DNA from 2 places in the Fructilactobacillus hinvesii genome. Region 2 is predicted to be linked to the other one. Evidence: a T-box and tRNA genes for the amino acid it is inferred to sense, from the RefSeq annotation. Region 2 holds a T-box; the other holds one or more tRNA genes.
What was found. The T-box of region 2 lies ahead of M3M39_RS06150 (valine--tRNA ligase). A T-box ahead of a tRNA ligase gene usually reads a tRNA of that ligase, here a tRNA-Val.
Positions count from the first base shown of each region.

Region 1: it has a tRNA-Val gene. The T-box ahead of M3M39_RS06150 (valine--tRNA ligase) is inferred to sense a tRNA for this amino acid. The anticodon was not compared.

Region 1 covers NZ_CP097118.1:745,035-748,325, reverse strand. Annotated here, with positions in the region: tRNA gene M3M39_RS03690 (tRNA-Ser) at 1-29, opposite strand, end outside; tRNA gene M3M39_RS03685 (tRNA-Ile) at 34-108, opposite strand; tRNA gene M3M39_RS03680 (tRNA-Gly) at 117-187, opposite strand; tRNA gene M3M39_RS03675 (tRNA-Phe) at 216-288, opposite strand; tRNA gene M3M39_RS03670 (tRNA-Asp) at 297-371, opposite strand; tRNA gene M3M39_RS03665 (tRNA-Met) at 377-450, opposite strand; tRNA gene M3M39_RS03660 (tRNA-Ser) at 462-551, opposite strand; tRNA gene M3M39_RS03655 (tRNA-Ile) at 610-684, opposite strand; tRNA gene M3M39_RS03650 (tRNA-Met) at 694-767, opposite strand; tRNA gene M3M39_RS03645 (tRNA-Pro) at 812-885, opposite strand; tRNA gene M3M39_RS03640 (tRNA-Arg) at 891-964, opposite strand; tRNA gene M3M39_RS03635 (tRNA-Leu) at 970-1,055, opposite strand; tRNA gene M3M39_RS03630 (tRNA-Gly) at 1,070-1,141, opposite strand; tRNA gene M3M39_RS03625 (tRNA-Thr) at 1,146-1,218, opposite strand; tRNA gene M3M39_RS03620 (tRNA-Lys) at 1,236-1,308, opposite strand; tRNA gene M3M39_RS03615 (tRNA-Val) at 1,316-1,388, opposite strand; rRNA gene rrf (5S ribosomal RNA) at 1,394-1,510, opposite strand; rRNA gene M3M39_RS03605 (23S ribosomal RNA) at 1,581-3,291, opposite strand, start outside.
Region 2 covers NZ_CP097118.1:1,195,864-1,199,154, forward strand. Annotated here, with positions in the region: gene M3M39_RS06150 (valine--tRNA ligase) at 1-2,124, opposite strand, end outside; T-box leader at 2,168-2,375, opposite strand; gene tpx (thiol peroxidase) at 2,424-2,918, opposite strand; gene thiI (tRNA uracil 4-sulfurtransferase ThiI) at 2,942-3,291, opposite strand, start outside.

The sequences.
Region 1 (3,291 bases), 450 kb from region 2:
CGCCTCTTCAGCCACTTGAGTACTTCTCCGTAATGGGCCTAAGTGGACTCGAACCACCGACCTCACGCTTATCAGGCGTGCGCTCTAAACCAGCTGAGCTATAGGCCCAAAACAAAAGCGGGTGACGAGAATCGAACTCGCGACAATAGCTTGGAAGGCTATGGTTTTACCACTAAACTACACCCGCATAATACATATTAAATTAATGAAACAAATGGCGCGGGACAGAATCGAACTGCCGACACACGGAGCTTCAATCCGTTGCTCTACCAACTGAGCTACCGAGCCATACTAAGCGGTCCGTACGAGACTCGAACTCGTGATCTCCTGCGTGACAGGCAGGCGTCTTAAACCGACTGGACCAACGGACCAAAAATTGCGGGGGCTGGATTTGAACCAACGACCTCCGGGTTATGAGCCCGACGAGCTACCAGACTGCTCTACCCCGCGATAATAATAAAAGGAGGATGAGAGATTCGAACTCTCGCGCGATTTGACTCGCCTGACGGTTTTCAAGACCGTTCCCTTCAGCCAGACTTGGGTAATCCTCCATCAACCATTTATAATGGTAACATATGAAGATACGGCCGTCAACATAAAATTGACAGATGGATCTTGTAGGACTCGAACCTACGACCGGACGGTTATGAGCCGTCTGCTCTAAACCAACTGAGCTAAAGATCCAAGACCTAATCGCGGCGGAGGGAATCGAACCCCCGACCTCTCGGGTATGAACCGAACGCTCTAGCCAGCTGAGCTACACCGCGATTGATAGGTAAACATTACCTAAAATAGATATTATAATATCTAATCGGGAAGACAGGATTCGAACCTGCGACCCCCTGGTCCCAAACCAGGTGCTCTACCAAGCTGAGCTACTTCCCGAACAATGCACCTAGCAGGAGTCGAACCTGCAACCTTCTGATTCGTAGTCAGACACTCTATCCAATTGCGCTATAGGTGCATAAATGCCGAGGACCGGGATCGAACCGGTACGGTCATTACTGACCGCAGGATTTTAAGTCCTGTGCGTCTGCCAATTCCGCCACCCCGGCAAAAGGTGGTACAAAGCGGAAGACGGGATTCGAACCCGCGACCTCCACCATGGCAAGGTGGCGTTCTACCACTGAACTACTTCCGCATAATGCCGACTAGAGGATTCGAACCTCCGACCCCCTGTTTACAAGACAGGTGCTCTGCCAACTGAGCTAAGTCGGCATATGCTATTTGACTAATGAGCCGTGGCAGGTTCGAACTGCCGACCCTCTGATTAAAAGTCAGATGCTCTACCGACTGAGCTAACGGCTCATGCAAATGGAAGATACAGGGCTCGAACCTGTGACCCTCTGCTTGTAAGGCAGACGCTCTCCCAACTGAGCTAATCTTCCAAATCGCGTGGCAACGTCCTATCCTCGCAGGGGGCGATCCCCCAACTACTTTTGGCGTGCTAAAGCTTAACTACTGTGTTCGGCATGGGAACAGGTGTATCCTTTAGGCTATCGCCACCACACTCTGAGTGAACTTCGTTCCCTCAAAACTAGCTAATATTATTTTCTTCCGATTTTACCACTGCACTCTACTTGGTTAAGTCCTCGACTGATTAGTATTAGTCCGCTTCACGTATCGCTACGCTTCCACTTCTAACCTATCGACCTGATCATCTTTCAGGAGTCTTACTTCCATAAAGGAATGGGAAATCTCATCTTGAGGCGAGTTTCACACTTAGATGCTTTCAGCGTTTATCTCATCCATACATAGCTACTCAGCAGTGCGCCTGGCGGCGCAACTGATACACCAGCGGTATGTCCATCCCGGTCCTCTCGTACTAGGGACAGCTCCTCTCAAATTTCCTGCGCCCGCGACGGATAGGGACCGAACTGTCTCACGACGTTCTGAACCCAGCTCGCGTACCGCTTTAATGGGCGAACAGCCCAACCCTTGGGACCAACTACAGCCCCAGGATGCGATGAGCCGACATCGAGGTGCCAAACCTCCCCGTCGATGTGAACTCTTGGGGGAGATAAGCCTGTTATCCCCAGGGTAGCTTTTATCCGTTGAGCGATGGCCCTTCCATACGGTACCACCGGATCACTAAGTCCGACTTTCGTCCCTGCTCGACTAGTCAGTCTCGCAGTCAAGCTTGCTTCTGCCTTTACACTTACAGAATGATTTCCAACCATTCTAAGCAAACCTTTGAGCGCCTCCGTTACTATTTAGGAGGCGACCGCCCCAGTCAAACTGCCAACCAGACACTGTCTCCGAGCACGATTAGTGCTCAGGGTTAGAGTGTTCACATAGCAAGGGTAGTATCCCACGGGTGCCTTCACCGAGACTAGCGTCCCGGTTTCAATGGCTCCTACCTATCCTGTACAAGCTATGTAAACACCCAATATCAAGCTACAGTAAAGCTCCATGGGGTCTTTCCGTCCTGTCGCGGGTAACCTGCTTCTTCACAGGTATCTTAATTTCACCGAGTCTCTCGTTGAGACAGTACTCAAATCGTTACGCCTTTCGTGCGGGTCGGAACTTACCCGACAAGGAATTTCGCTACCTTAGGACCGTTATAGTTACGGCCGCCGTTTACTGGGGCTTCATTTCGAGGCGTCGCCGAAGCTAACCTTTCCACTTAACCTTCCAGCACCGGGCAGGCGTCAGCCCATATACTTCATCTTACGATTTTGCATAAACCTGTGTTTTTGATAAACAGTCGTTTGAGTCTCTTCACTGCGGCTGACCTAACGGTCAGCACCCCTTCTTCCGAAGTTACGGGGTCATTTTGCCGAGTTCCTTAACGAGAGTTCTCTCGCTCACCTGAGGATCCTCTCCTCGACTACCTGTGTCGGTTTGCGGTACGGGTAGTTAATTACTAACTAGAAGCTTTTCTCGGCAGCGTGACATCAGTTGCTTCTCTACTATAATTTCGATCCTCATCAGCGCTTGTCAACCCGGTCAGAAGCATTTCACTCCTGACCTGACTTACGCTTTAAACATCCCTTTCCAACCGGATGCTCAACTTAGCCTTCTGCGTCCCTCCATCGTTCAAACATAATTAACTAGTACAGGAATCTCAACCTGTTATCCATCGCCTACGCTTCTCAGCCTCGGCTTAGGTCCCGACTAACCCTGGGTGGACGAGCCTTCCCCAGGAAACCTTAGTCATTCGGTGGACCAGATTCTCACTGGCCTTTCGCTACTCATACCGGCATTCTCACTTCTAAGCGCTCCAACAGTCCTTGCGGTCTGCCTTCATTGCCCTTAGAACGCTCTCCTATCACGCAACGTAGTTGCGTC
Region 2 (3,291 bases):
GGGCATGGAAAGCCAAATTTTTTCCGTTACAAATGGCATCACTGGGTGTAACAACCGGAGGAATTGATCCAAGACGTATGCCAACACGTTTCTCGTGTTGTGCTTAGCCCGTTCATCAGTACCGGTCAACGTTTCCTTACTCATTTCGATGTACCAATCACAGAAATCATTCCAAATGAAATCGTACAGCGTCCGGTTTGCTTCACCAAAGTTGTATTTATCGTAGTTTTCTCGGACATGGGCAACCGTCTTATTAAGCCGGGCTAAGATCCACCGGTCAGCTAGGTTCCAATCAGAGGCAGCTGGCAATTCTGGTTTCTCCATCTCACCGAGATTCATAATTACGTACCGACTTGCGTTCCAAATCTTGTTAACAAACTTCCAAGATCCGTCCATCTTATCGTAACTGAACCGTTCGTCTTGACCAGGTGTGGTTCCCGTGGATAGCGACCACCGTAGTGCATCTGCCCCGTACTGATCAATTACATCCATCGGATCAATCCCATTTCCAAGCGACTTACTCATCTTACGTCCCTGTTCATCCCGGATCAACCCGTGGAGTAAGACATCCTTAAAGGGCCGACGACCAGTAAAGTGAAGACTTTGGAAAATCATCCGGGAGATCCAGAAGAAGACCAGGTCATATCCCGTTACCATCGTTGAGGTTGGGAAATATCGCTTAAAGTCGTGAGAATCAGTGTCCGGCCATCCCATCGTGGTAAATGGCCATAGTCCAGATGAGAACCAGGTATCTAAAACGTCAGGATCTTGATCCCAGTTTTCAATGTCTTTCGGGGCTGTTTCTCCCACGTACATTTCCCCGGTGTGCTTGTTGTACCAAGCTGGAATCCGGTGACCCCACCAGAGTTGCCGCGAAATTACCCAGTCATGAACGTCTTCCATCCAGCGACTAAACGTCTTTTCAAAACGTTCTGGAACAAAGTTCACTGCATCATCCGTTTGTTGATTCTTTAAAGCGGCTTCTGCTAGTGGCTTCATCTTGACAAACCACTGAGTTGATAACCGTGCTTCCACTTGTACTCCAGTTCTCTCGGAATGCCCAACGGAGTGAACAATTGGATCTACTTTAAGCATGGCGCCGCTCTTTTCAAGGTCCTTGGCGATGGCTTCTCGGGCATCAAACCGATCCATGCCGTTGTACTTACCGGCATTTTCGTTTAAAGTGGCATCTTCATTCATCGTGTTGATTTCGGCTAAATCATGCCGTTTCCCTACTTTGAAGTCATTTGGATCGTGCGCCGGCGTGATCTTTACCATTCCAGTTCCAAATTCTGGATCAACGTAGTGATCGGCGATGATGGGAATTTCCCGGTTTACTAGTGGTACGATAACGGTTTTTCCAACCAAATCTTTGTACCGCTCATCACTTGGATTAACTGCAACCGCAACGTCTCCAAACATGGTTTCCGGACGGGTCGTTGCAATTTCGATGTAGTCTTTGCCTGCAAAGGTGGTATCCCCCGTAAATTGGTATTTAACGTGGTAAAAGGCCCCTTTATCGTCCTTGTGTTCTACCTCAATGTCTGACAAGGCCGTCCGCGCTTGTGGATCCCAGTTGATGATGTACTTAGCCCTATAAATCAGACCTTGATTGTACAGATCAACAAAGACCTTGCGAACCGCTTTTGAAACACCATCATCCAGGGTGAAAGTTTCACGGTCGTAGTCCAACGAAAGGCCTAACTTAGCCCACTGTTCGTGAATGGTAGCGGCGAATTTATCCTTCCAATCCCAGACCTGTTGGATAAACTTTTCTCGCCCTAAATCATAACGAGAAATGCCTTGTTCCTGTAGCATTGCCTCAACTTTGGCCTGCGTTGCAATTCCAGCGTGATCCATTCCTGGTAACCACAATGTGTCGTACCCTTCCATCCGTTTTTGGCGAATTAACATGTCCTGCAACGTCGTATTCCAAGCATGTCCCAAGTGTAACTTCCCCGTTACGTTAGGCGGAGGCAAAACAATTGAATATGGTTTCGCCTTTTGATCTCCACTTGGTTTAAAAACACCTTCATCTAACCATTTTTGGTACATTCCTTGTTCCACAGCCTGTGGATCAAATTTAGTTGACATGGTGCTGGCTGTTTCTGTTTCCTTACTCATAAAATCACCCCTTCAAAAATAAAAAAGCACTCGTCCCTATCTCCAATAGGACGAATGCTCGCGGTACCACCTAAATTGGATTAGACTCAACCTAATCCCAACTCTAATCCGATAACGGTGGATGCCGATTATCACTACTCACTTCGTAACAACTGCTCCCAAGTTACACAAAAAAGTTTCATTGAGAGCCTCACACCGTCGCCCTCTCGCTGATAACTAGTCCTGTTTTGCCTCTTGTTCATAGCATTTATCTTTTGCCCATTAATATACTGAACTTTGGTTGATTCGTCAACCACTTTTTACAGTAATTCTTGTAAAGCCGCTAGCGCCTGTTTGTAATCCGGTTCAGCCGCAATTTGGGCTAAAACTTCTGCATAAGTGATTTTACCCGTAGCGTCTAACACAAATACTGCCCGGGCTAAATGTTTAAAACTAGGAATGTATAAGCCGGTTGCCTGACCAAAATCTCCCTCTTCATCAGACAACACAGCTAGATTTTTAACCCCTTTGGCCGCGCACCAATCAGTTTGTTCTGCAATTGAATTATTCGAAACCGTGACAAAGCGGGCCGCCGGAAATTGATCCGCTTGTTGATTAAACTTTTTGGTTTCCATGCTGCAAACATCCGTATTTAAATCCGGAACCGCACAGATAACCAGGGGTTTTCCCAGTAAGTCTTGTAGTGTAACTGATTGTTCCTGGTCATCCTGAACCGTGAAGGTTGGAAATTGTTCTCCAACTACCGGTGGGTTCCCCACCAATTCAACTGTTTGATCCATTAATTTAACTTTCATCGTGGTTCCTTTCTCACCGTGTTTTATAGTAACTCAGCAAAAACATCTTCTTCAGCATTCAAATAATCATCGCCCACGTTAATCTTCGTGACTTCGATTCCCGCTAAGGCCTCCTGCATTAACCCATCCACGTCAATTAATTTTTCAAATTCACGAGTCTTATCCAAATCAGGTTTAGTTTTAGGAGCCGGGGGTGTAAAAATCGTACAGCAATCTTCAAATGGCATAATTGACAGGTCATAAGTGTCAATCTCACGGGCAATTTTAATGATCTCCGTTTTATCCAATGAAAGTAAGGGGCGCAGAACTGGCAACGACGTAACGTCATTAATCGCCCGCATACTTTCTAACGTTTGAGAAGCAACTTGTCCCA